DNA from 4 places in the Kitasatospora sp. NBC_00240 genome. Region 4 is predicted to be linked to each of the others. Evidence: riboswitches for the same ligand, from Rfam matches in the RefSeq annotation. Region 4 holds a riboswitch; each other region holds the start of a gene.
The links. A riboswitch is a leader RNA that binds a small molecule or an ion and turns the genes downstream of it on or off. The one in region 4 is predicted to bind cobalamin.
Positions count from the first base shown of each region.

Region 1 (3,318 bases), 470 kb from region 4:
GGGACCAGTCGACCAGGACCCGGCCGACCCGGCGGGCCTTCGCCATGGTGTGCACGACCAGATCCGGGTGGAGCCGCTCCAGCTCCGCGGCGACGGCCTTGGCGTACCCGGAGACCTCGTCCCCCGGGGTGGGGGTGATCGGCACCAGCAGGTGCAGGCCCTTGGAGCCGGAGGTCTTGACCCAGCTGGTCAGACCGTCGGCGGCGAGCCGCTCGCGCAGCAGCCGGGCGACCGCCCGGCAGGTCAGGATGTCGGCGCCCTCGCCCGGGTCGAGGTCCAGCACCAGCCGGTCGGCCACCGCCGGCTCGGCGCCGTGCCACTGCGGCACGTGGAACTCGACGCAGCCGAGGTTGGCCGCCCAGACCAGCGTGGCGCCGTCCTCCACCACCACCTGGCGGAGCCCGCCGGCGGTGCTCGGCACGGCGACGGTGCGCACCCACCCCGGGGTGCCGGCCGGCGGGCTCTTGGCGAAGAACCGCTCGCCCTCCACACCCTCGGGGCAGCGCAGGAAGGACAGCGGCCGGTCGCGCAGGTGGGGCAGCAGCGCCGACTGCACGGTGGCGTAGTAGGTGATCACCTCGCCCTTGAGGGTCCCGGTCTGCGGGAAGTACACCTTGTCGAGGTGGGACAGGCTGAGCCTGCGCCCCTCCACCACCGTCATCGGCACCGCCGCCACCTCCCGCGCGCCGGCCGCGCGCCGCGGCTGCGGCCGCTCCGACCGGGGGTGCGGCCGCTCCGACCGGGGGTGCGGCCGTTCAGTGGGTGCGGTCCTGGAGGTCGGCCATCGCGACCGCCCAGCGGATGTACTTGTTGCGGCCGAGGTCACCGACGGTCTTGATGCGCAGCGCGCCGAGCGCCTCGCCGTGGGCGTCGGTGAGGCCGGCCAGGGCGGCGACCGGCGCGTCGAGCACCTCCGGCAGGGTCAGGTTCTCGTACTTCTTGTCCAGCACCTTGTCGAGGTCGGCGGTGACGGTCATGACGGGGCTCCTCGGGGGACGGGGATGATGCCCCCAGGCTCCGGCCGGGCCGGGCCGGCTGCCATCCCCGTCGGCCGATCGGGCGATGCCCGGCCCTGGCTGCTACCCGCCGGCCGGCCTGCCCCAGCGGACGTTCCACCGGCCGGACCGTCCGGTCAGCTCGGTGACCGACAGCGGCTGCACGTCGAGCCGCCAGAAGGCCGGCCCGGGTACCCCCAGGGCGTGCAGCGCGGCGGCGCGGACGACGTCCGGCTCGACCACGGCGGTCACCGGGCCGCGTTCCGCGCCGGACGGCGCGTCGGCGGGCAGCGCGTCCAGCCAGCCGGCGACCCGGGCGAACAGGTCGAGCAGGCTCTCGCCACCGTGCGGGGCGGCCGCCGGGTCGCCCAGCCAGCGGGCCACCGCCTCGCCCTCGGCCGCCGCCACCTCGGCGAGGGTCAGGCCGGTCCAACGGCCCATCGCGCACCCGGCGAGGGCCGGCGCCGGCTCGGCCCGCAGTCCGAGCGCGGTGGCGGTGGCGGCGCAGCGCGGCGACGGGGAGGCGTACGACCGGCCGCCGGCCGGCAGGGCCCCGGCGGCCTGCTCGGCCTGCCGGAGTCCGGCCGGCTCCAGCGGCCCGCCGTCGTCGAAGCGGGCCTCCCGCAGTGCGGTGCTCATCGCCGCTGAGACCAAGGTCACGCGGACGGTCATCGCTCGCTCCATCCTGTCCAACTCCTCTGCTGCCGGGGTGAATCACTCCGTGCACCGGGCGCCCGGCGGGGGCGCCCGCGCGGTACTGCCCCAAGAGCGCCGCCCCGCGCCCTTGGCGGACCCGACCGCAGACGGTACCTTCAAGCCCGATACGACGACGGTATGACGGAAGTCCGGTGAGAATCCGGCACGGTCGCGCCACTGTAAGCCCGCAGCACCGGCCCGTACGGGCCGATCTGCCGGGGAGTCAGACCCGATGCCGTCGTTTCTGCACCATCTAGCGGGACGCGAGTTCCCGAGGAGGTTCCAGTCATGGCACAGTCCGCCGCCCCCGCCGCCGTACCGGCCGCACCACTGACCCTGCCGCTCAAGGCGATCGCCCCCTGGGCGGTGTTCTTCGGCATCCTGATGCTGGCCCTGATCTACTTCGTCGGCGCCGAGCAGGGCGCCACGTCCCTCATCTCCGGCGAGAGCGTGCACGAATGGGTGCACGACGGCCGCCACCTGCTCGGTTTCCCCTGCCACTGAAATCCCGGGGGAACCGCTCCATGAACTCCACAGCTGTCAGATCCCTGCTCGTCCGCGGCATGCTCGCGGGTCTCGCCGCAGGGGTGCTCGCCCTGATCGTCGCCTACCTGATGGGTGAGCCGCACATCGACGCGGCGATCGCCTTCGAGGAGGCGCACGCCCACGAGCACGGCGAGGTCGAACTCGTCAGCCGGGCCATGCAGTCGACCGCGGGTCTCGCCACCGGCGTTCTCGTGTACGGCATTTCGCTGGGCGGTTTCGGCGCGCTCGCGTTCTGCTTCGCGCTGGGCCGGGTCGGCCGGTTCGGCGCGCGCGCCACCGCCGCGCTGCTCTCCGGCGCGGCGCTGCTCGCGGTCTACGTCGTCCCGTTCCTCAAGTACCCGGCCAACCCGCCGTCGGTGGGCGACCCGGAGACGATCGGCAAGCGCACCACGCTGTACTTCCTGATGATGGCGCTCAGCATCCTGCTGGCGGTCGCCGCGGTGATCGTCGGCAAGCGGCTGGCGCCGCGTCTGGGCACCTGGTACGCGACGGTGGTCACGGCGGCCGGCTTCGCCCTGGCCGTCGGCCTCGCCTACGTGTTCCTGCCCGCGATCAACGAGGTGCCGGAGGACTTCCCGGCCACGCTGCTCTGGCAGTTCCGGCTCTCGGCCCTCGCCATCCAGGCCACCCTCTGGGTGTCCTTCGGCCTGCTCTTCGGCCACCTGGCCGAGCGGGTCCTCAACCCGAAGCCGGTGACCGCCGCCGAGCGGAGCACCGCGCCGGAGGTCACCGCCCAGGCGGTCTGACCCCCGAAACCCGGCACGGGACGGGGCCGGTGGAGGCGACAGTCGTCGCCGCCACCGGCCCCGTCCGGCTTCTCCGGACGCCGCTCAGGCGAGGGTGAGGAACAGCTTCTCCAGCTCGGCCTCGGACATCGGCGGGGTGTCGCCGTCGGCGGTCGCCAGGCACTGGCGCATCCCGCTGGCCACGATCTTGAATCCGGCCCGGTCCAGGGCCCGTGAGACGGCCGCGAGTTGGGTGACCACGTCCTTGCAGTCGCGCCCGGCCTCGATCATGGCGATCACACCGTTCAGCTGCCCCTGGGCCCGGCGCAGGCGGTTCAGGACGGCGCCGGTGGCTT
Region 1 is NZ_JAPEMU010000001.1:1,697,996-1,701,313, forward strand. It holds partial or broken gene ligD (non-homologous end-joining DNA ligase) at 1-661, opposite strand, end outside; gene OG689_RS07030 (hypothetical protein) at 756-977, opposite strand; gene OG689_RS07035 (histidine phosphatase family protein) at 1,080-1,667, opposite strand; cobalamin riboswitch at 1,783-1,946, shown strand; gene OG689_RS07040 (CbtB domain-containing protein) at 1,980-2,195, shown strand; gene OG689_RS07045 (CbtA family protein) at 2,216-2,983, shown strand; gene OG689_RS07050 (metal-sensitive transcriptional regulator) at 3,068-3,318, opposite strand, start outside.
Region 1: linked by a shared signal. The riboswitch ahead of OG689_RS07040 (CbtB domain-containing protein) and the one ahead of cobN (cobaltochelatase subunit CobN) in region 4 are both predicted to bind cobalamin.

Region 2 (3,318 bases), 1.8 Mb from region 4:
TGCTGGGCGCACTGGTCGCGGTGCTCACCGCGCGATACCTCCTGGTAGCTGCGTTCCGCATGCCGGAGCGAACTGACCAAGCAGCAACTGTCCCCCGGGGCACCACACCTTATCGGACGCACGTTCGCGGACTGTTACAGCCCGTCGCGAACAGGTCATCAGGAAGGGTCCGATACGAACGGCCCTTCAACCGCACCCCGGACGGCCTGTCACGGACGGCCCGCCACGGGCCCGGCACGGGCCGTCCGCCACGACCCGCCGGTCACCGGCGGCCTTCGACCCGCCCCCGTCGGCGCCGGCCCATGGGCGTCGGGCGGCCGGCGCCGGGCCGGCATCAGGCCGCCCGCCGCCACCCGTCGCCCGGACGCCCCCGGGCCCGGACCCGCTCAGCCGGCGGTGGCCGCCGGCTTGGCCCGGCCCAGCAGGACCTCCTTGGCGCGGTCCGCAAGGGGGCTCGCCGCCGCGGTCGCCGCCGGATCGGCCTGGTCGGGAGTCTGCTTGAGCGAACCGGCGACGGTGAAGTACCCGAACCGGCCCACCGCGGCGTGCGTCTCCGTGCAGCCCGACTTGTCGGTGACGCAGAAGGTGGCGACGCCCGGGCCGGACAGACCCTGGACGAGGCCCGCGTGCCGGCCGAGGGCCTTGTCGGCGCCGGCCTTGTTGTCGAAGACCGCGATGCCGACCGTGACGGCGCTCTCCCCGGACACGTAGGTCGCGCGGACCAGCGAGCGGCAGGCGTCGTCGCCGAGGGCGAGCCCGAGCCCGCCGGTGGTCCCCTTGGAGCAGGGGGAGGTCGAACCGGTGACCATCCGGGTCCAGACCTTGCCGTCGATGGTGCGGGTCTGGTCGGGGAAGAGCGTCGCGGCGTCGACCGGCGCCTTGTCCGTCGAGGCGTCCGAGATCAGCGGCAGCGCCTGCTCCAGCGGCAGGCCGGTGGACGCGGCCGGCTTGGGGTTCGGCTTGTTGCCACCGCCCTGACCGGAGATCACCACACCGGCCGCCACCACGCCGCCGACGAGCACCACGGCCAGCAGCGCGCCACCGATCCACAGCCGGCGGCGCTTACGGGACTCGTTCTCGTGCTGGTCGGCCAGCTGGGTCCAGTTCGGCTCGCCCTGGAAGGGCTGCGGCGCGGGCTGCCAATGCGGCGGCGCCTGCTGCGGGCCCGGCTGGGGCACGAACGGCTGCTGCGGCTGGTGCTGCTGCGGGATCGGCGGCGGGACCGGCTGGCCCTGCGGCGGAAGCTGCTGCGCGGGCTGGCTGTACGGCACCGGGGGCGGGCCGAAACCGCCGGCGGCCGGCGGCACGGGCTGCTGCCCCTGCGGCGGCTGCCCCGGCGTCCCCGGCTGCTGACCCTGGACCGGCTGTGCGGGCTGACGCGTCCAGTCGGACGGTACGCCCGTTCCCTCGCTCATGAGGCGAGATCGTAAAGCATGGTGTGCGCGGCAGGCCCATCCGGTAATCAATCCGTTCCCAAATCCGGGCCCGGCGCCCGTTCCCGGGCCTCCTCCGTGAGCCGACGAGTAGCCACCCGACACGCCACAGTGCACAACATGTGGTGCTTCATCGGGCTGGCGCCACTAGATGTATGCTCACTCCTGCTGTCGAACGCAGGGGAACCCGGTGGAAGTCCGGGACTGCCCCGCAGCGGTGAGCGGGCTGCCCGACCGGGCCACGCGAGTCCGATGACCTGCCGACGGTGTGCCACAGGGCTTCCCCGCAGTCGCCATGCAGCACAGCAGTTTCGTCCGGGCCTCGCGGGTGGGCCGGGGGGTGGTTCGCGCGCGCCGTGAGGTGTTCCGCGCTGCGCTCCCCTGCGCCCATACGGCCCGGCAGCCCCCTCGCCGACCGCCGCCGCCAGGAGAGAAGCGCCTTGACCATCGCTGCCTCAGCCACCCTGCCCGCCCAGGGTTCCAGCCCCGCCGTCCCGTCCGACCCGACGGTGTCCGACCCCGGTGGAGCGCTTCTTCGGCTGCTGACCGACCGCAGCGTCGACCTCCCCCAGGTCGACCCCGGCCACGTCGCCGCCGCCGCCCTGCGCGGCCGGCACGCCGGCTCCGACTTCGCGGAGCTGCGCGGGCTGGCCGTCGAGGCCGCCGCGTCGATGATCGCCGAGGACCCCCAGTACTCGAAGCTCGCCGCCCGACTGCTCGCCCTGGAGATCCAGGACGAGGCCGTCGGCCAGGGCGCCGTGTCCTTCTCCGCCTCGATCACCGTCGGCCACGCCGAGGGCCTGATCGGCGACACCACCGCCGCGTTCGTGGCCAAGCACGCCGACGCGCTGGACGCCCTGATCGACCAGAAGGGCGACGACCGCTTCGAGTACTTCGGTCTGCGCACCGTGCAGTCCCGGTACCTGCTGCGCCACCCGATCACCCGCAAGGTGATCGAGACCCCGCAGCACTTCCTGCTCCGCGTCGCCAGTGGCCTGGCGGTCGGTGACGACGAGCAGTCGGTCCGCGAGGTCTCCGAGCTGTACGCGCTGATGAGCGCGCTCTCCTACCTGCCGTCCTCGCCGACGCTGTTCAACTCCGGCACCAAGCACCCGCAGATGTCCTCCTGCTACCTGCTGGACTCGCCGCTGGACAACCTGGACTCGATCTACTCGCGCTACGCGCAGATCGCCCGGCTCTCCAAGCACGCCGGCGGCATCGGCCTGTCCTACAGCCGGATCCGCTCGCGTGGCTCGCTGATCCGCGGCACCAACGGCAAGTCCAACGGCATCGTGCCGTTCCTGCGCACCCTGGACTCCTCGGTGGCGGCGGTCAACCAGGGCGGCCGGCGCAAGGGCGCGGCCTGCGTCTACCTGGAGACCTGGCACGCGGACATCGAGGAGTTCCTGGAGCTGCGCGACAACACCGGTGAGGAGGCCCGCCGCACGCACAACCTGAACCTCGCCCACTGGATCCCGGACGAGTTCATGCGCCGGGTCAACGCCGGCGGCGACTGGTCGCTGTTCTCCCCCGCCGACGTCCCCGAGCTGGTCGACCTGTGGGGCGCCGACTTCGACGAGGCGTACCTGAAGGCCGAGGCGGCCGGCAAGGCCGTGCGCACCATCCCCGCGCAGACCCTGTACGCCCGGATGATGCGCACCCTGGCGCAGACCGGCAACGGCTGGATGACCTTCAAGGACGCCTCCAACCGGGCCGCCAACCAGACCGCCCTCCCCGGCCGGACCGTCCACTCCTCCAACCTCTGCACGGAGATCCTGGAGGTCACGGACGACTCCGAGACCGCGGTCTGCAACCTCGGCTCGGTCAACCTGGGCGCCCACGTGGCCCCCGGCGCCACCCCCGCCGACCTCGTGAGCGCGATGGA
Region 2 is NZ_JAPEMU010000001.1:3,924,985-3,928,302, forward strand. It holds gene OG689_RS16520 (hypothetical protein) at 387-1,415, opposite strand; cobalamin riboswitch at 1,556-1,713, shown strand; gene OG689_RS16525 (ribonucleoside-diphosphate reductase subunit alpha) at 1,898-3,318, shown strand, end outside.
Region 2: linked by a shared signal. The riboswitch ahead of OG689_RS16525 (ribonucleoside-diphosphate reductase subunit alpha) and the one ahead of cobN (cobaltochelatase subunit CobN) in region 4 are both predicted to bind cobalamin.

Region 3 (3,318 bases), 300 kb from region 4:
GGCTCGCCGGAGGTCGGTGGGCGGGCCGGGAATGCGTCGGGGAGGGGGCGTGTTGGAGGGAGCAACGGTGGAAATGACATCCATTTCACCTGATGCTCGGGCCCGCCCGCCCAGCACCGCACACGCAACGCAGGCAACACCCGCACCACGCGCGACACCGAAGGAGAGCCATGGCCCGCAACGAACTGCGCCCGGTCGTCCGACTCCGCTCCACGGCCGGCACCGGCTACACCTACGTGACCCGGCTGAACCGGCGCAACGACCCCGACCGGATGGCGCTGCGCAAGTACGACCCGGTCGCGCGGCAGCACGTGCTGTTCCGCGAGGAGCGCTGACACCGCCCGCACAGCCGAAACGCCCCTGAGCCCGACACCCCCGAGGAGTACTCCGATGCAGACCGGTATCCACCCCGCGTACCGCCCGGTCGTCTTCCGCGACCGCAGCGGTGACCTGGCCTTCCTCACCCGCTCGACCATCGGTGCCGGCACCGGCGCCGGCCGGACGGTCGCGTGGGAGGACGGCAACAGCTACCCCGTGGTCGACGTCGAGATCTCCTCGGCGAGCCACCCCTTCCACACCGGCCGGGCCAGGGTGCTGGACAGCGCCGGCCGGGTCGAGGCCTTCCACCGCCGGTACGGCCGGCGGCACGGCTGACCGGAGGGCCCGGCCGGAGCGGCGCCACCCGACGAGGGGTGGGGCCGCTCCGGTGTGTCCGGGCGGCCTCGGTGAAACGGCTGCCGGGCCTGCGACCGGAAGCGGCACGGCGGCGGCATCGGGACGGCCCTGGTCAGCCGCACCGGCACCGCGCCGTCGGCGCGGCGGCCGTGCGCGCCGCCCGGGTCAGGGCCGGGCGGCCCAGCGCTGCTCGACCCGACCCAGCCGCCAGTACGCGATCGCCGCCGCCCAGACCACCACGAACAGGCCGACGATCACGTACCCGACGTTGTCGAGCGAGAGGCCGGCGATCCAGCCGCTGACCGGGTCGGTCAGGTCCAGCTTCTCGTGCAGCACGCCCACCAGTTCGATGGTGCCGATGATGAAGGCGACCGCGATCGAAAGCCCGGTGATGGTCAGGTTGTAGTACACCTTGCGCACCGGGTTGGAGAACGCCCACTGGTAGGCGAAGTTCATGAAGGTCCCGTCCAGCGTGTCGAACAGGCTCATCCCGGCGGCGAACAGCAGCGGCAGGCAGACGATCGCGTACCAGGGCAGGCCCGCCGCCGCGCCGCTGCCGGCCATCACCATCAGGGTCACCTCGGTCGCGGTGTCGAAGCCGAGGCCCAGCACCATGCCGACCGGGAACATCTGGCCGGGCCGGGTGATCGAGCGGGTGGCCCGGCTCAGCACCCGGTTGAACAGGCCCCGGGAGTTGAGGTGCTCCTCCAGCTCCGCCTCGTCGTAGCGGCCGTCCCGCATCGCGCGGAAGACCCGCAGGATGCCGAAGAGCGCGGCCAGGTTGAGCGCGCCGATCAGGTAGAGGAAGGCCCCCGAGGCGCTGGTGCCCAGCACCCCGAGCCACTGGTGGGTGACCGAGTCCTCGTCCATCAGGGTGTTGGCCAGCTGGGCGCCGCCCGCCACCAGGGCCGCCATCACCACGACCATCGAGGAGTGCCCGAGCGCGAACCAGAAGCCCACCGACACCGGGCGCCGGCCGTCCGCCATCAGCTTGCGGGTGGTGTTGTCGATCACCGCGATGTGGTCCGCGTCGAAGGCGTGCCGCATGCCCAGGGTGTACGCGGTGATGCCCAGGCCAACCCCGAAGACCTGGGTACCGACCGCGTACTCGTGCGGCGCGACCAGGAAGAACAGCGTCCCGAACGCCACCACGTGCATCGCCAGGATCACCGCCATCAGCCCGGCCGTCCGTACGGTGTCCTCGCGCCGCCAGCGGAAGGCGGGGAGCGCGGGGTCGACCGCGGGCGCCGCCGTTCGGGCAGCACCGATTTCGGGCAGGGTCATCCGGTCACGCTCCAGCACCTCGTGGATCACTTCGTGAGATGCCGTGGCCGGTCTCCTGGCTTCGGGGCACACCCGGCCGCGGTTCGGCGGCGGGTGCTGCGTGACCGCACCAGGCCTTCCCGGACGCCGCGGCGTCCAGTGACCACCCGCCCGAGGGCGGGTACGGTACGGAGACTTCCCGTTCACAGTGGCGAGGGCCGCTCCGGACTAGGACCTCTGAAGGTCCGTCACCGGTCTTCCCGAACACCACGGCGGGCCACACCGTACGGGGCGTCAGGTCACTTGTGCAAGGTTGCGCACCTGCGCAGGTGTTCAGGATCACAGACCGCCCCCGGACTGCGACAATGGCCCGCATGCATCTCGTACCGGCCGAGCGCGCGGACCACCGGACCATCGACGGGCACCGGGTCTGCGAGGCCATCGCGGCGATCGGCGACACCGCCCGGGTGCGCACCTGGGCCGAGCGCTTCTCGCTGCTCGCCGACCCCGGCAGGCTCGCACTGCTGCTCGCCCTGCACCGCGCCGGGCCGCTCGCCGTCAGCGACCTGGCGGTGGCCACCGGCATGCGCGACCCGGCCGTCTCGCAGGCGCTCCGGCTGCTGCGCACCGCCGGCGTGGTGGCCGGGGAGCGGGACGGCCGGGTGGTGCGCTACCGGGTCGTCGACCAGGAGCTCGGCACCCTGCTGGCCCCCTGCGCGGCGGCCGGGCAGGGGGGCCCGGAGCCGGCCGTCAGCTGATCCGCAGGGCGACCTTGCCCAGGTTGGCCCGGCGCTCCAGCAGGCCGAAGGCCTCGGCCGCCGCGGCGATCGGGAACTCGACGCAGACCGGCCGGAGTGCCCCTCGCCCGAGCAACGCCCAGAGTTCCTGGCGCCATTCGGCGAGCAGCGCGGGGCGCTGCCGTGCCAGCACCGCCATCGACAGGCCGGTCACCGTCCGCATCCCGCGCAGCAGTTCGCCGGCGTCGAGTGCCCCGCCCGCGCCGCCGAGGGCGACCAGCCGCCCGAAGGGCGCCAAGGCCCCGACGGCTCTGGGCAGCACCTCGCCGCCGACACCGTCGAGGACGAGGTCCACCTGCTCGCCCCAGGGGCCGTCCTGGTACCGGACCACCTCGTCGGCGCCCAGCCCCCGGACGAAGGCGGCCTTCCCCTCGGCGCCCACGGCCGCGGTCACCCGGCCCGCGCCGAGCGCCCCGGCCAACTGGACCGCCAGGTGGCCCACCCCGCCAGCAGCCGCCGTGACCAGCACCGACTCACCGGGCCGTAGCCCACCCACCCGCAGCGCGCCGAGGGCGACCAGCCCGCTGCGCAGCACCGCGAGCGCGTCGCCGGCGGCCGGCTCCCCCGGCACGGCGACGGCGAG
Region 3 is NZ_JAPEMU010000001.1:1,868,256-1,871,573, forward strand. It holds gene rpmG (50S ribosomal protein L33) at 171-335, shown strand; gene OG689_RS07775 (type B 50S ribosomal protein L31) at 391-654, shown strand; gene OG689_RS07780 (HoxN/HupN/NixA family nickel/cobalt transporter) at 841-1,959, opposite strand; cobalamin riboswitch at 1,987-2,225, opposite strand; gene OG689_RS07785 (metalloregulator ArsR/SmtB family transcription factor) at 2,313-2,696, shown strand; gene OG689_RS07790 (zinc-binding dehydrogenase) at 2,689-3,318, opposite strand, start outside.
Region 3: linked by a shared signal. The riboswitch ahead of OG689_RS07780 (HoxN/HupN/NixA family nickel/cobalt transporter) and the one ahead of cobN (cobaltochelatase subunit CobN) in region 4 are both predicted to bind cobalamin.

Region 4 (3,318 bases):
CCCGACCAGTGCACGGGCAGCAGGCCGCCGGCACCGGGGCCGGCGGTCGCGAGGGCGTGGGCCGCGTCACCGCGGACGTCCGCCAGGGACTTGGCGCAGCCGGGGGTGCCGGTGCAGGCCATGGCGCGTTCCCACGGGGAGTGCGGGTCGAGTCCGAGGCCGGCGGCGGCCAGCCGGTCGGCCCACCCGGGCGACCGGGCGGGGTCGAGGCCGGGGAGCACCGCACCGCGCCAGGGGGTCACCCGCAGTTCGCCGGCGCCGTCGGTGGCGGCCGCCGCGAGCAGCCGCCACTGCGCGACGCCGGCGCGTCCGAACGGCAGTCCGACCGAGAGGCCGTGCCGTCCGTCCGGTCCGGTCACCGGGCCGGCCTGCGGCAGCGCTCCCGGCAGGGCGGGCAGCGGGACGAGGACGGTCCCGGGCGGCGTCAGCCGGGTGCCGTCCGGGTCGGCCTCGCGGATCCGCCAGGCCTTGGTGCCGCTCTCGCGCAGCAGCGTGAGGAAGTCTTCGGCGGCGCGCAGCGCGGTGGCGACGGCCTGCCCGGCCGGCACCCGCGGCCCGGTGGTGGCACGCCCGAGGCGCAGGAGTGCCTGGCCGTCGGGGCTTGCGATCAATGTCACATCGGCGTCGAGCCCGGCGACGTCGCCGCGGCCGTCGTCGAGGGCGAACAGGAAGCGGCCGGACAGCCCGGTGGACCAGTCCGCGGCGCACAGGGCGGCGTCCAGTTCGCGGGCCCAAGTGGTCACGTCCGCATGCCCGTTGCCGTCGACGCCGGCGAGCGGCGAGGCGACGATGTTGCGGACCCGCTCGTGCCGGTCGGAGGGCAGCAGGCCGGCGGCCCGCAACCGGGCGCCGAGGTCCTGCCCGCAGCCCTCGGGGAGGCCGCGCAGTTGGACGTTGCCGCGCGAGGTGGTCTCCAGCTGCGCGTCCCCGAGCTGCTCGGCCGCGTCGGCCAGCGCGAGAACCTGACCGACCGTCAGCAGACCGCCGGGCAGCCGGACTCGGGCGAGCGCGCCGTCGTCGGCGGTGTGTAGGCGAAGGGCCCCCGGACACGCGTCCCCGCGCGCCCGGTCGGGCACGCCGGGGCCCGGTCCTGCGAGGTCGGGTGAGGGTGACATGGCCGCGAGCATACCCAGGATCCGGCCGGGGACTCTGTCCCGTGGATCACCCCCAGCCCCTACTATGCTCCCGGGCGGATCCTTCGGGGTCCGCTCACGCCAGAGACGGCGCAAAGGGGAGGAAACCGGTGAAAACCCGGTGCGGTCCCGCCACTGTGACCACGGTTCACCGACCGTGGGAGCCAGGAACTCCTGCCGTCCCGATCCCCCCGGCCCGACGGCCGGGGATCCCCCACGGGGCGCGGACCCCGAGGAAGGCTCGACCTATGCGCTGCCGCATGCCTGCGCCCGGGCTCCTGCCCGCGCCGGGCGCCGTGCCCCTGACCGGGCCCGGACCCGCGCCGACACCCGTGCTCGTGACCCTGCCCGCCATCGAGGCCGGGAGGGCCTTCGCATGATCCTGCTTCTGTCGACCTCCGACACCGACCTGCTGAGCGCCCGCGCGTCCGAGGGCCCGGTCGGCTTCCGCCTCGGCAACCCCGCCCGGCTCACCGCCACCGACCTCCCCGCGCTGGTGGAGGGCACCGACCTGGTGGTGGTCCGGCTGCTCGGCGGGCGCCGCGCCTGGCAGGAGGGCCTGGACGCGCTGCTGGCCGGCCCCCGCCCGGTGATCGTGCTGACCGGCGAGCAGGCCCCGGACGCCCAGCTGATGGAGCTGTCCACCGTCCCGGCCGGCATCGCCGCCGAGGCGCACGCCTACCTCGCGCACGGCGGCCCGGCGAACCTCGCCGAGCTCGGCGCCTTCCTCTCCGACACCGTGCTGCTCACCGGCCACGGCTTCGCCGCGCCCGCCTCCGCGCCCGAGTGGGGGCCGCTGGAGCGCACCGCGACGGCGGAGAACGCCGACGGCCCGGTGATCGCGGTGCTCTACTACCGCGCCCACCACATGAGCGGCAACACCGCCTTCGTCGAGACGCTCTGCCGGGCGATCGAGGACAAGGGCGCCCGCCCCCGCCCGCTGTTCTGCTCCTCGCTGCGCGGCGCCGAGCCCGAACTGCTGGCCGAGCTGGGGCAGGCCGACGCGATCGTCACCACCGTGCTGGCGGCCGGCGGCACCCGCCCCGCCGACGCCTCGGCCGGCGGCGACGAGGAGGCCTGGGACGCGGGCGCGCTGGCCGCGCTGGACCGCCCGATCCTCCAGGCGCTCTGCCTGACCTGGTCGCGCGCCGCCTGGGAGGCCAGCGACGACGGCCTGTCCCCGCTGGACACCGCCACCCAGGTCGCCGTCCCCGAGTTCGACGGCCGCCTGATCACCGTCCCGTTCTCCTTCAAGGAGCTGGACGAGGACGGCCTGACCGTCTACGCCGCCGACCCCGAGCGGGCCGCCCGGGTGGCCGGCATCGCGGTGCGGCACGCCCGCCTGCGGCACATCCCGGCCGCCGAGCGCCGGCTCGCGCTGGTGCTCTCCGCGTACCCGACCAAGCACGCCCGGGTCGGCAACGCGGTCGGCCTGGACACCCCGGCCAGCGCGGTGCGCCTGCTGTCCCGGCTGCGCGAGGAGGGCATGGACCTCGGCCCGCTGGACGGCCCGGACGCGCTGCCCGGCCTGGCGCCGGCCGCCGACGGCGACGACTCGCACGAGGGTGACGCGCTGATCCACGCCCTGATCGCGGCCGGCGGCTACGACCAGGACTGGCTGACGGAGGACCAGCTCGCCCGCAACCCCGTCCGGATCCCCGCCGCGGACTACCGCCGCTGGTACGCCGAGCTGCCGGCCGGCCTGCGCGAGGAGGTCGAGCGGCACTGGGGCCCGGCCCCGGGCGAGCTGTACGTGGACCGCAGCAGGAACCCCGACGGCGACATCGTGCTGGCGGCGCTGCGGGCCGGCAACCTGCTGGTGCTGATCCAGCCGCCGCGCGGCTTCGGCGAGAACCCGGTCGCGATCTACCACGACCCCGACCTGCCGCCCTCGCACCACTACCTGGCCGCCTACCGCTGGATCGCGGCCGCCCAGGAGGACGGCGGCTTCGGCGCCGACGCGGTCGTCCACCTCGGCAAGCACGGCAACCTGGAGTGGCTGCCCGGCAAGACCGCGGCGCTGTCCGCGGAGTGCGGCCCGGACGCCGCGCTCGGCGACCTGCCGCTGGTCTACCCCTTCCTGGTGAACGACCCGGGCGAGGGCACCCAGGCCAAGCGCCGCGCGCACGCCACCCTGGTCGACCACCTGGTGCCGCCGATGGCGCGCGCCGAGAGCTACGGCGAC
Region 4 is NZ_JAPEMU010000001.1:2,169,569-2,172,886, forward strand. It holds gene cobG (precorrin-3B synthase) at 1-1,115, opposite strand, end outside; cobalamin riboswitch at 1,205-1,330, shown strand; gene cobN (cobaltochelatase subunit CobN) at 1,510-3,318, shown strand, end outside.